One region of the Paenarthrobacter sp. MSM-2-10-13 genome, then DNA from elsewhere that is predicted to be linked to it. Evidence: predicted binding sites of a transcription regulator. Region 1 holds the regulator's gene; each other region holds the start of a gene.
The links. Region 1 encodes LexA, which represses DNA repair genes until DNA is damaged. Its sites were predicted from a motif close to TCGAACANNTGTTCGA; they were not measured.

Region 1 (4,511 bases):
GCCAAGCTGCGTCGCGAAATAGCCGCGATGAAGCCGGCGCGCGAGACTAAGCGCGCCAACCGCCGTCGTAATGCTGTTCCGTCCGTCGCCATCGCCGGGTACACGAACGCCGGCAAGTCGTCCCTCCTGAACCGCCTCACGGACGCCGGTGTCCTGGTGGAGAACGCCCTGTTCGCCACCTTGGATCCCACGGTCCGCAAGGCGCAAACTCCGGATGGCATCGGCTACACCCTGGCAGATACCGTTGGGTTCGTTCGTTCATTGCCCACCCAGCTGATTGAGGCTTTCCGGTCTACATTGGAGGAAGTGGCGGACGCAGACCTGATCCTCCATGTGGTGGATGCATCACACCCCGATCCTGAGGGCCAGATCGCTGCTGTAAGGACCGTTTTCACCGAAGTGGATGCCCGTAAGGTTCCTGAAATCATCGTCCTCAACAAGGTCGATGTCGCGGATCCTTTTGTGGTGGAGCGCCTCAAGCAGAAGGAACCCCGCCACGCAGTGGTGTCCACCCGTACGGGCCAGGGCATTGCCGAACTGTTGGAAGACATCAGCCGATCCATTCCCCGGCCGGGCGTGCGCCTTGAACTGCTCATTCCCTACGACCGCGGGGAAATGATCAACAAACTGCACAATTCCGACTCGGAAATCCTCAGCCTTGAGCACGAGGAGAACGGGACCCGCGTAGTGGTCATGGTGCGCGAAGGCCTGGCCGCCGAACTGGAGTCATTCGTCAGCAATGGTTGAGAAGGTGGCGGCGGACGCCGTCAAGTCGGTGGGGGAGAAAGCCACCCTCGAGTTGTTGGACCGGGCTGTTGCCGGCATGGGCGGACAAAGCCGTGCGGGTCAGCATGAAATGGCCAAGCATGTGACCCGGGCTATTGAAACCGGGGAGCATTTGCTGGTTCAAGCGGGAACGGGAACGGGCAAGTCTTTGGCTTACCTTATTCCGTTGATCGCTCACTCCATGGACAGCAACAAACCGACGCTGGTGTCCACCGCCACCCTGGCACTCCAGACCCAGATTGTCGGCCGTGATCTTCCCCGGCTGCTGGAGACCATCAACCCTGCCCTTGAGCGCCCCGTCAACGTGGCGTTGGTCAAGGGCAGAGCCAATTATGTGTGCCTGCAGAAGCTTGAAGGCGGGTTCCCCAGCGAGGAGCCCTCCGAAGGGCAGCTGTTCTCCCTGGGGGAGGACACCAGCGTCCCTCACTTTGCTGCCTCCATGGGTGGACCCCAATCGCAGCTGGGCAAGGAAGTGGTCCGCCTCAGGGAATGGGCGGAGAAGACCACTACCGGAGACCGCGACGAACTCATGCCCGGCGTCACCGACAGGGCTTGGCGGCAGGTTTCCGTCACGTCCATGGAGTGCCTGGGTGCCCAGAAGTGCCCCGTGGCAGAAGAGTGCTTCAGTGAGCTGGCCCGTTCAAGGGCTGGTGAGGCCGACGTCGTAGTCACCAACCATGCCATGTTGGCCGTCAGCGCCTTTGAAGGCCTGGCTGTCTTGCCCGAGTACGACGTCGTGGTGGTTGATGAGGCGCACGAGCTTCAGGACCGGGTAACCGGAGCCGTTTCAGGACAGTTGTCCGTGGCCATGGTCCACGCGGCGGCATCAAGTGCCCGCAAGCATACGGCCATCACCGTGGACGCCCTCAACGCAGCTGCGGACAGCTTGGATATGGCCATAGCTGGCGTGCCCAACGGTCTGTTGCCCAACGGCCTCAACGACGAACAGCTGGATTGCCTTGACCAATTGCGGGACGCCACGCGCGCCGCGCTCTCGGACTCGAAGACGGATTCTTCAAACGCGGTCGACGGCGGACGGCAGCTTGCGCGCTCACGGCTCATGCTCATCCTGGAACTGTGCGAGCGGATGCTCGCCGCGAAGGAGAACCGCGAAGTGGTCTGGTTCTCGCGGAACAGCACGTTCGACCCCCAGCAGGGATATTCTCCGCCGGACGAGACAGCTCCTGCATTGATTAATATTGCCCCGCTCAGTGTGGCAGGGCGGCTTCGAGAGGGGCTCTTTGCCGGCCATACTGTGGTGCTGACCTCTGCGACCCTGGCCATCGGCTCGGCCTTCGAGCCCGCCGCGGGTGGTCTTGGCCTGATTGGAGACGGCGCGCCGAGCTGGACGGGCATTGATGTGGGATCGCCCTTCGACTATCCCAAACAGGGTGTTCTATACGTGGCAAAGCACCTGCCCAAACCGGGCCGCGGTACTTCGCCGGAGGCGCTGGACGAATTGGAAGACCTCATCCGGGCGTCCGGGGGCGGAGCGCTTTGCCTGTTCTCCTCGCGGCGTGCTGCCGAAGAAGCCGCCGATGCCATGCGGCTCCGGCTGGATGTGGACATTCTCTGTCAGGGAGAATCCACCATGGCGGCCCTGGTGAAGCAATTCGCGGACGAGCCAGATACGTGCCTCTTCGGAACCATGTCCCTGTGGCAGGGGGTAGACGTTCCGGGTGGCTCATGCCGACTGGTGGTTATTGACCGCATTCCCTTCCCACGTCCTGACGATCCCCTGATGACTGCCCGTTCCCGGGCGGTTGCCCAATCGGGCGGGAACGGTTTCATGGCCGTGTCAGCCACGCACGCTGCCATTCGGCTGGCGCAGGGCGCTGGCCGACTGATCCGCTCGACGGGAGACAAAGGGGTGGTCGCGGTACTCGACTCCAGGCTTTCGACCGAGCGCTACGGGGGCTTTCTACGTGCCGCCCTGCCGCCGTTCTGGGCCACCACGGACCGGTCGGTGGTTCGAGGCGTTCTGGAACGTCTGGGCTCGGCTAAAGCCCCGTAATGCACAGCTTCCCGTGAACACCTGCTGGTGTCCACGGGAAGCTGCGTTTAAAGGGCGTGAGCGCTTAAAGAGAGCGCAGTACCGAGACGACCTTGCCCATGATGGTGGCCTGATCTCCGAGGATGGGCTCGTACTGGGTGTTTTGGGGGAGCAGCCACGTGTGACCGTCCCGCTGCCGGAAAGTCTTCACGGTTGCTTCATCATCCAGCAGGGCGGCAACGATGTCGCCGTTGATGGCATCATTCTGTCGCCGGACCACCACCCAGTCGCCGTCACAGATAGCAGCATCGATCATGGAATCGCCGGCCACCTTCAGCATGAACAGTTCGCCATGCCCCACGAGTTGCCGTGGGAGTGCAAGCACGTCTTCCACCGTCTGGTCAGCCAGGATCGGTCCACCTGCCGCGATGCGCCCCACCAAGGGGACCATGGCGGTATCACTGGCGCTGGCTAGCTCGGTGACGGCCAGGCCACCGGCGCTGCGAAGGGTGGTCGGAGCGTCCACACCGGGGATGGGCCCGCCATCAAGGGTTAGGGGCATCAGCACTTCCATGGCGCGGGGACGCTTGGGGTCCCGGCGGAGGTAGCCGAGCTTCTCCAATTGGGACAACTGGTGCGTGACGCTGGACAAACTGGCCAGACCCACGGTGTCGCCGATTTCGCGCATGCTGGGAGGGTAGCCGTTGTCATTGACTGACCTCTGGATGGTCTCCAGGATCTTTTTCTGCCGGACGGTCAGGCTTTTGGGACTCTTTTGAGGCTGTTGGCTCCGCAGGGGTGCCCCTCCGCCTGTGGCTTTCGCTGCCATGTTCGCCAATGCCTTTCCATTCCGCCCTGATGAGGGCCAGGGGTGTCAGGTCTGCAAAAAATGTCAGACCCTCCTGTTCCACTGAAACAGTGCTGCTTCTTCACTCAAACGTAGGGCAGGCACAGGCGTTTATCAAACATTTGTTCTAGCGAGTCTCGACACCGTTCGTTGATAAGTGCTAAAAATGTCATAGCAAGGTTCGAATATGTGTTCTATAAACCTGATGCTGAAGCTGGATGTTCGAACAAAGCGTTCGAACATCCGGGGCAGGCCCAGGGGAACACAAAGAATTGGCAGCCAGGCACCGGGCATCCCGGAGCGTGGCAATAGCTCAGAAGGGCTCAGCTCATGTCCGCAGTCACTACGTTCGCTGATTTCCGTACGACCCAGGCACCCGCTCGCCTGCGCCTGACCCGAAGGGGACGGATCGTCTTCTTCGGCATCCCGGCCATGCTGTTGGTTGCAGCGTTGCTGAGTCTTGCCGGATTTATCAACTCCCCGGCCAAGGCAGCCGACTCGCAGTCCCAACTGCGTCCGCCTGTTGCCGTCACTGTTACAGTCCAGCCAGGTCAGTCCCTCTGGGGCATCGCCGGCGCTGCCGCTCCCGAGCGTGACCCCCGCGACGTCATCGCCGAGATCATCCAGCTCAACGACCTCCGGGGCGGCCGCATCCTGCCCGGCCAGCAGCTGTTCGTCCCTGCAAACTGATCCCTCGGCACCCGCAGAAATCAAGGGTCGGGCGTCACAGTTAGTCGGCAGTCCCGGCCGCCCCTTAAACTGGGTTGGTGAGTGACCAGCTTGAGCGACTTGACCGACTTCCCCTTCGGACCAACCTGCGTGGATTGAGCCCCTATGGCGCACCGCAGCTCGATGTACCGATCCTGCTCAACGTCAACGAAAACA
Region 2 (4,511 bases), on a different contig from region 1:
TTGGCAGGCAACCTTGATGGTTCGCCCCAATTCCAGCAGGTCATCCGGTTGCCCCTTCACTCCCAGGAACGCCTCATCAATGGAGTACACCTCCTGCCATGCTGAGTACCGGGCCAGGAGCTCCATGACGCGCGAGCTGATGTCTCCATACAGTTCGTAGTTGCTCGACAGGGCTATCAATCCCCATTCCTCGGCCCGTGGCGCGAGCTTGAACCATGGCTCCCCCAGGCCGATTCCCAGCTTTTTTGCCTCGGGCGACCGGGTCACGGCGCAACCGTCGTTGTTGGACAGCACTATCAAAGGCTTGCCCTCCAGCGCAGGGTTGAAGGCCCTCTCCGCCGAGGCGTAGAAGCAGTTGATATCCACATGGGCAATCTCCTGCATGCGGTGCATGAGCGCTGGCTTGGACATTTCCATCCCTAAATCGGCATTAGCACGCGAGCCGCCGTTTCAGTGCACGACACGCCGCGCATTCGAACATATATTCGAATACTTCTACTGTACCTTCGGGCCCCGACAAGAAAACATCCCGCCCACCGGATTGTGGAAAAGTCCGGGCAGACGGGATGCCGGTGGTACGGAAATCCAGGTAGATGGCCCCCGTGGCCAAGCCTTCCCCGAGGGCCGCCAGCGTGGGGAAGAGGATGCCCAGGAGGGCGTCGGCGACCCAGAGGGTGCGAAGCCCTACCGGCTGGATTCAATCAAATGTGATGCAGGCACGTTGTGGCTACGCCCCAAATGGTCAGCTCCGACATCGCGGGCACTCGAATGTCCGGATACTTGGGATTGTCCGCCTCCAGCACCACTCCCGACGGCGTGACGCGCAGCCTTTTGATGGTCAACTCACCATCAAGGACAGCAACGACGACGGACCCATCCTTGGGCTCCAGTGCCCGGTTAACGATCAACTCATCCCCGTCACTGATCCCGGCACCCTCCATGGACTGACCCGTCACCCTCACCACGAACGTGCTGGTGACATCCTTGATCAGATGCTCATTGAGATCAATCCGACCATCAAAATAGTCCTGCGCAGGCGAGGGATATCCCGCCGCCACAGGAATAGGTGCCAACAGTACTGACATCAGGGATAAGCCCGCATCTATCACGCGGGGGCCGACTATCACGCCCACAACACACCTTTATTCGAATATATGTTCGATAATTCAGTGTACAGCGGACCCCAGACATCCTGTCCATTCCGCTTCGCTCGGCACCTCAGGGCGATGGTTTCTCGCGGTGAGACGAATGACGAGTATTTTGAGGGAAGATCAAGCGAACAACTTCTGGCACGAACACATAGGAGAGCAATGACCGACCGGACCAGGCAACTCGGTGGCGCGCTTAGCGCCGACATCACACGCATGGTCAAGGAACGCTACCCGGATGAGCTGGCCCACGCCCAGGCCGTACACGCACACTCCGAGAAGTTGGTTCTCGGGTTTATGGTGTCCTCTGTCGCGCTGTGGTTCCTCGGTCCGGCCCTGCTTCTGAACGGTCTCATCAGCCCGGCGATCGCCATCGTGGTGCCCGGACTGCTGACCCTCGCGTTCCTCACGATCGTGCTCATCGCCATCGCCCGGAACAGGGCTGCCTCGCGACCCGTGGTTGAGTACGCCAAGCAGCTGGGTCATAAGGTCACCAGTGTCACCAAAAAGGGAATAACGGTTGCTGTTCCGAAGGGCGTTGTCAACGTGCCCGAGGAGTTCCGCCAGACACGCAAGGTCACGCGCCAGCGGTAAGGCAAGTGTCAGCGGCGCCGACCTTAGCGTCCTCGACGCCCTGTACTCAGGCAAACCACGGCCGTGGGGGCCGCTAACGCGCGGAGCGGCTGTCGCGTGGGATCAGCCACTCTTGACGGTGACGTCATAGGAGAAAGGCTTCGGTATGACGCCCGGCCAGGAACCGTCTTTCTTGAACAGGGAGAGGTTCCGTGCCCCCTCCGGGTCCTCAGCACTGAGCGGGATAATCACGGTGTTGTGCTCCGAGGGCGTGGAAGTTTGCGGGCTGAGCCAGGCCGAGCCCACGGCTGCGGCTGTGAGGTCGAAGAATGGCTCGCCGTCGGCGGTGCTCGCAGAGATCTGGATCTGCGTGTTGGGCATATAGCCCTCGCCCACAGCCCACACGTTGCGGACGATGTAGTCGATGAGCAAGTCGCCGTAGGTGACGGTGTACCCGGGCTCAATGTCGAACGCCACCGCGTAACCGGTGTTGCCCTTCACATTAGGTGGGCCTCCGCCCGCAAAGTCGGTAACGGAAATCCCGGGAATAGCGTCGATGGCCTCGCGGGCTTCAGCAATGGTCTGCCCGGTGTCCGCGTCGTGCGGAATGGATGGGGGGTCCTGTTCGGGCAGTGGCGCCGGCGCGTTGCATGCCGTCAGGAAAGAAACGATCACGGCGACCATGGCAGCCCTGGCCACAGCTCGGAGGGAACGGGTCATGACCCTATTATGTTGGGTCGATACCGTACGTGCGTGACCAACCCGGTCCCGCGCACCCCGGTCTGCTCAAGCGTCAGGTTCCCCACGTCGTCGAGCAATCGCTCCCCGCCACCAAGAATCATGGGTGAAATGTGCAGCCGCAACTCGTCCATGAGCCCGGCTGAAAGGTACTGGCGGGCTGTCTGCGCTCCCCCGGCAATCGCTACATCTTTGTCCGCAGCCGCTTCCCGGGCCTGCGCCAACGCCGATTCAATGCCGTCGGTCACAAAGTAAAAAGTTGTGCCGCCCTCCATCTCCAGCGGCTCGCGACGGTGGTGGGTCAGAACGAATACGGGGGCGTGATACGGAGGTTCATCGCCCCACCAACCCCGCCATTCCTTATCCCACGCCGCCGGTCCGGGTCCTGCGAACATGTTGCGTCCCATGATGAAGGCCCCTGCCGCCAGGATCGCCTCAATCTCGGGTGCGTTCGCCTCCGGCTCCTCGAACATCCATCTGTGCAGGAGCTCTGCGCCGTCGCCCAACGGTTCCTCCAGCCGCTGGTTGGGACCGGCAACATATCCGTCCAGGGAAACAGTCAGATCGCACGTGACGTGGCTCATGCGTCCATCATGACATCTGCACTATCACCGCTCCAGACGGGCATTGAAGCCGGCCCGGCGGGACCCACATGTGACGCACGTTATTACCGGCCGGTAAACACCACGCTACGGATAGGCCCTAGATGGCAACAGCGGCGAAACACCCGCGAAAAACCGGCCCCCTACGCTGATGAACAACAGCAGGTCACATGAGCGAAAGGGCCAAACATGTCCGCCATCCCGTCCGCACCTTCCCACCACATCGTCATTGCAGGCGCAGGCCCAGCGGCCCAGGCCTTGGTGCGGCGACTCGCCGGCGGGTCCGACTCCCGGCAGCGCGCCTTCCGGGGAACCATCACGGTACTCAGCAACCGCGACGAGTGCCCTGAGGCCCTGTTGGAACTCGCCGAACTCCCCCAGGTCTCGGTCCGCTTCGGCCAGGCGGCCAGCTTCATTGACGCCGACGCAAGGATCGTCACCACCGTGGACGGCATGGAGTTCTCCTACGACCAGTTGGTCATCGCCACCGGCTCGGCCCCGGCCCTTCCGCCGGTGGCAGGCGCCGAATCAGGCCTGAGCTACTCCACCATCGATGACGCCGTTTCCATCGGCGAAGCGGTCAAAGACGTCACCCGGTTGGTGGGCCGCCGCCCGCTGGGAATCCTGGTGGGTAACGGTCCTGCAGCGGGCCAGGCTGAGGCCGTGTTGCGGGCCCGCGGAGTCCGCCCCGTCCGCACAACCCTCCGCCCCACCGCCGTCGTGCCTTTCCCGGGCACTGAGACCGGCACCGGACCAGACGCCCGTCCTCAAGGTTCCACACTGCCGGCAACCGGCATCCTCTTCGAAGATGGCAGCAGCATGAAGGGCGACTTGGTGGTCCTGGCCGAGGAACGCACTGCCCGCAACGACCTCGCCGAAAGCGCCGGACTCACAATAGCCTCCGACGGCGGCATTTCAGTGGGGCGCGACCTCACCACCTCCGTGCCGGGAATCTGGGCGATCGGCGATGCCGCATCCTGCGACGGTCTTCGCCTGGGTCTGCTTCTCTCCGCCGAGTCCTCTGCAATGTTGTGCGCCTCGGGCTTGCTGCTCGGTGCAGGGAAAGAGGATCAGCAGGCACTGCTGGCCGCATGAGGTGCTGCTGGCGGGGGCCGGAGAGGCCCCCGGCGCATGTGGCAAGATGGTCCTTTGACGGGCAGTGACAACCCTGCGGCCACCGGGCCGGCCACGCCCTGCACGGAAGGATTCCATGAGCAACGAAGCCGTCGCCCCTGCAAATATCGCCTCCTACATTGACCACACACTGTTGAAGCCTGAGGCCAGCGAGGCTGACGTCCTCAAGGTGTGCGCGGAGGCCGTCGACTACAAGTTCAAGTCAGTCTGCGTCAACCCGGTGTGGGTCAAAACCGTCACCAAGGCCCTCAAGGGTTCCGGTGTGCTCACGTGCTCGGTGATCGGTTTCCCGCTGGGCGCCACGCCGAGTGACGTG
Region 3 (4,511 bases), on a different contig from region 1:
CGGCGGCAGGAGCTTCCGTCTGCGCGGCGGTCAGGGATGACGCATCATCCGGAACAACGGGCGCTTCCTCGGGGGTGGTCTCGACCACCTTGGTGACAGCCTGACGGTGAACCGTTGCCTGGTTACCCGGCGAAAGCTCAATCACGACTTTGTTCTCGGCTTCGTCGATGGACACGATGCGGCCAAAGAGACCGAAGCTGGTCATGACGTCAACCCCGGGAGCGAACTTTGACTGCATCTCAGCCTGCTGCTGCTGGGTCTTCTTGTTGCGGCGGAACATCATGAAGACAAAGAGTCCCAACATGACGAACAGCAATATGGTCATTGGATCCACAGGGAAGTTCCGTTCTGTACTTACGTTTTGGTTCACGGCAACGTCCCTGGCAGATCCGCAGAGCGGGCATGGATCAAGGACTCGAACGTGCCGAGCGTCATACCAGTCTAGTGGGAAAAGCTGAACAGAGGGTGTTAACCCACGGTATCCACGCTTTCGGCGTGGTTTTCATCCTCACCAAACAGTGCCAGTGTCTCCTGACCGAACACCCCGGCCGGGACGGCGTAGCCAAGGTGCGTCCAGGCGGACGCCATCGCGATCCGGCCCCGCGGAGTGCGTCCCAAAAGACCCTCACGGACCAGGAACGGCTCAGCCACGGTCTCCACCGTCTCGGGCTCTTCCCCCACGGCGATAGCCAAAGTGGACAATCCCACTGGACCGCCGTTGAACTTGGTGATCAGGGCTTCAAGAACGGACCGGTCAAGCCTGTCCAATCCACGCTCGTCTACTTCATACATATCCAGAGCCGCTGAAGCTGAACGTGCATCAATCTGCTCAATGCCATGAACCAGCGCCCAGTCACGGACACGGCGAAGCAGTCTGTTGGCGATACGTGGCGTTCCCCGGGACCGGCCCGCTATCTCCGTAAAGCCCGCAGAGTTGACCTTCAGGTCCAGTAGGCCCGCGGAGCGCCGCAGGACGAGCTCGAGTTCGGCGACGGAGTAGAACTCAAGGTGCCCGGTGAATCCGAATCGATCCCTCAGAGGCCCCGGAAGAAGCCCAGCTCGGGTTGTTGCGCCCACCAAGGTGAAAGGTGGCAGTTCCAAAGGAATGGCGGTTGCACCAGCGCCCTTGCCCACCACAATGTCCACGCGGAAGTCCTCCATGGCCATGTACAGCATTTCTTCCGCCGGCCTGGACATGCGGTGTATTTCGTCGAGGAAAAGGACCTCCCCCTCCGATAGGGAGGAAAGGATGGCGGCAAGATCTCCCGCGTGCTGGATGGCCGGGCCGCTGCTGATACGCAACGGCGCGTTCATTTCCGCTGCGATGATCATGGCAAGGGTTGTCTTGCCTAGTCCTGGCGGCCCTGACATCAGCACGTGATCGGCGCTGCGGCCACGCATTTTGGATGCCTCGAGTACCAATGCCAGTTGTTTGCGGACCCGATGCTGTCCCACGAAATCGTGCAGGTTCTTGGGCCGGAGTGCGGCTTCAATGACCCGCTCTTCCGGTTCCTCTCCCCCGCTGACGAGTGACTGCTCAGCCACGGCTGCCTACACGATTGCCTGCGCGCGCCCCATCCTGACCCAACCAACGCAGCGTTGCCCGGAGGATTTGGGCCACGTTTCCTGCGTCCACGAGTTCCGGGGAGTCGGCCATTGCTTTGTCGATGCTGCCGTTGGCGTCCTTCTCGGACCAGCCCAAGCTGGTCATGGCTGCGACAACCTGCGGCTTCCATTCGGCGTTTGGGGCAGCGGCGGGCGCAGTGCCTGTGCCGGTTCCGTGGGGAACCAACTTACCGGCGAGCTCAAGGACAATCCGGCCGGCCACCTTGGGACCGATTCCCGGCACCTTGGTAAAGGTCTTGCTGTCTCCAGTGTGCGCCGCCACCCGGATGGCCTCCGGTTCATGCACGGCAAGGACGGCCAAGGCCAGACGTGGCCCTACCCCGCTGACGCTGAGCAGGACATCGAAGACTTCCCGTTCGTCGTCGTCGGCGAAGCCGAACAGTGTCAGGGAATCTTCACGGACGATCATGGACGTGAAGAGCTTGGCTTCTGTTCCTGTCTTGAGGTGGCTCAAGGTCTGCGGCGTGGCAAAGACACTCATTCCCGCACCGTTGAGGTCGATGACAGCGGTGGACAAACCAACGTGGGCTACCGTTCCACGGAGAAAACTGATCAAGACCCGGCTCCTGAAATACTGCCTGCTCCATTGCCGCAATACTGTGTTAATACTGCGGCCAAAGCGGACTATCCGAACATATCTACGAATACCCTAGCAAGGCGAGCCGACAATCACCGTGTGCGGCGCGCTTTTGCTTCCGCGTCAGCCCATGCTTTTTGGGCGGGAGTGAGACCGCCCTTACCGTTCGCGCCGGTAGCTGAACCCATTCCACTACCTGCGCGCCATGCATGGGTCAGGGCAAGCGCAAGAGCGTCCGCAGCATCAGCAGGCTTCGGTGGAGCATCCAGGCGCAGGATCTTGGTAACGAGCTTGGTCACTGCATCCTTATTGGCCGTGCCGCTGCCTGTTACCGCGGCTTTGACCTCCGACGGTGTGTGTAACGCGACGGGGATGCCACGGCGTGCGGCCGCAGCGATGACGACGCCCGAAGCCTGGGCCACACCCATGACCGTGCTGACGTTCATCTGCGAGAAAACACGCTCGACGGCGACGACGTCCGGCTGATGCAGGTCCAGCCATTCATCAATGGCTTGGGCAATGACCAGCAGGCGCTTATCCAGAGTGAGCTCAGCAGAGGTCCCCACTACTCCAACGGCCACCATGGTGGCCCTGCGGTTCTTTTCAATGTCCACCACACCTATACCGCAACGGGTGAGGCCCGGATCGACTCCCAATACGCGAAGAGTCAAGTCCGGGCCTTCCTGGTGGCTGTGAAGCTGCTAAATGTCAAAATGACGCGCTGCGCCGTGGCCGGCTATTCGGCGTCGAGGGCAGCCTGGACTTCCTCGCTGAGGTCCGCATTGCTGTAGACGTTCTGGACATCGTCAAGATCTTCCAGGGCATCCACGAGTTTCATGAACTTCTTGGCGCCGTCGACATCCAGTTCCACCTGCATGGAGGGAACGAACTCGGCTTCATCTGTCTCGTATTCGATGCCCGCTTCTTTCAGGGCGTCGCGGATGGCCTGAAGATCAGAGGGTTCGGAGTGGATTTCCCAGTTCTCTCCGCTGTCTTTGACTTCTTCGGCTCCGGCATCGAGGACCGCCATCAGGATGTCGTCCTCGCTGAGGCCGTTCTTGGGCAGGACCACAACACCCTTGCGGGCGAAGAGGTAGCTCACGGAACCGGGATCGGCGATAGTGCCGCCGTTGCGGGAGATTGCAAGGCGCACCTCGGACGCAGCGCGGTTCTTGTTGTCCGTCAGACATTCGATCAACAAGGCCGAACCCTGGGGACCACGAGCCTCGTACATGATCTCCGTGTAGTCCACCACTTCGCCGGTGAGGCCAGCGCCGCGTTTGATGGCGCGGTCGATGTTGTCATTGGGAACCGACGTCTTCTTGGCCTTCGTGACGGCAAGTTCAAGTCCCGGGTTGCCGGCGAGGTCCGGACCACCCATGCGGGCAGCAACTTCGATGTTCTTGATCAGTTTTGCGAACGACTTTGCACGCCTGCCGTCAATGATGGCTTTCTTGTGCTTGGTGGTCGCCCATTTGGAGTGGCCTGACATGCTTTACGCTTCTCCTCTGATCATTCGAATAAAGAGTTCATGCACGCGTTTCTCTCCCGTCACTTCCGGATGGAAGGAGGTGGCCAGTAGTTGACCGGAACGCACTGCAACAATTCTAGCCACTCCATGCAAAGTAGCCGTGTGGCTGGCGTGGTCGGGGTCAACCTGGGCAAGGACTTCCACGCCCGGACCTACGCGTTCCACCCAGGGGCCCCGGATAAATACAGCGTGAACGGGATCCACACCGGACTCCCCTGCGCTGAATTCAAGCCCCCTGAAATCCAGGTCGGTCTCGAAGGACTCCCGCTGGCGGCCAAAGGCATTCCTGCGCACGGTGATATCCAGCCCACCAAAGGTCTGCTGCGGATTTCCGTGCAGGTCAGTTGCAGGGTCCGCGATTTCATCGGCCAACAGGATCATGCCGGCACAGGAGCCGTAGACCGGCAGGCCGTCCGCGATCCGCTTTTGAAGTGGATCACGGACTTCGAAAATCCGGGAGAGCTTGTCAATGGTGGTTGATTCGCCGCCGGGGATGATCAAGCCGTCAATGTCGTCAAGCTCTGACGGGCGGCGTATACCCACGCCGGTGGCGCCAGCGGCCTCTACAGCGTGGATATGCTCGCGGAAATCGCCCTGAAGAGCCAGCACGCCGATCCGGAGTCCTGAACCCACGCGCGACGAAGCGTCAGAAAGGGGGTTGGTCATTCGACCATCATAGAGGCCCAGGGCGATATGGCGCTGTCAGCGTTGACCAAGCCCACACGCGAGGTAGCCGGTTCCATGCCCTGACTGGGATATATTACAGAGCATGCTTTC

Region 2: the regulator LexA is predicted to act here: its motif matches at 1,147-1,162, upstream of umuD (translesion error-prone DNA polymerase V autoproteolytic subunit).
Region 3: the regulator LexA is predicted to act here: its motif matches at 2,255-2,270, upstream of ruvA (Holliday junction branch migration protein RuvA).

The regions. Positions count from the first base shown of each region.
Region 1 covers NZ_JAAOXO010000013.1:45,458-49,968, reverse strand. The annotation lists gene hflX (GTPase HflX) at 1-747, shown strand, start outside; gene HAV21_RS19420 (ATP-dependent DNA helicase) at 740-2,800, shown strand; gene lexA (transcriptional repressor LexA) at 2,865-3,608, opposite strand; gene HAV21_RS19410 (LysM peptidoglycan-binding domain-containing protein) at 3,957-4,316, shown strand; gene HAV21_RS19405 (histidinol-phosphate transaminase) at 4,394-4,511, shown strand, end outside.
Region 2 covers NZ_JAAOXO010000003.1:37,578-42,088, forward strand. The annotation lists gene HAV21_RS08535 (Y-family DNA polymerase) at 1-411, opposite strand, end outside; gene umuD (translesion error-prone DNA polymerase V autoproteolytic subunit) at 702-1,133, opposite strand; gene HAV21_RS08545 (hypothetical protein) at 1,311-1,742, shown strand; gene HAV21_RS08550 (hypothetical protein) at 1,845-2,441, opposite strand; gene HAV21_RS08555 (dihydrofolate reductase family protein) at 2,438-3,043, opposite strand; gene HAV21_RS08560 (FAD-dependent oxidoreductase) at 3,251-4,156, shown strand; gene deoC (deoxyribose-phosphate aldolase) at 4,272-4,511, shown strand, end outside.
Region 3 covers NZ_JAAOXO010000001.1:910,744-915,254, reverse strand. The annotation lists gene yajC (preprotein translocase subunit YajC) at 1-325, opposite strand, end outside; gene ruvB (Holliday junction branch migration DNA helicase RuvB) at 469-1,545, opposite strand; gene ruvA (Holliday junction branch migration protein RuvA) at 1,538-2,182, opposite strand; gene ruvC (crossover junction endodeoxyribonuclease RuvC) at 2,296-2,874, opposite strand; gene HAV21_RS04375 (YebC/PmpR family DNA-binding transcriptional regulator) at 2,940-3,695, opposite strand; gene pdxT (pyridoxal 5'-phosphate synthase glutaminase subunit PdxT) at 3,699-4,400, opposite strand; gene HAV21_RS04365 (Mur ligase family protein) at 4,504-4,511, shown strand, end outside.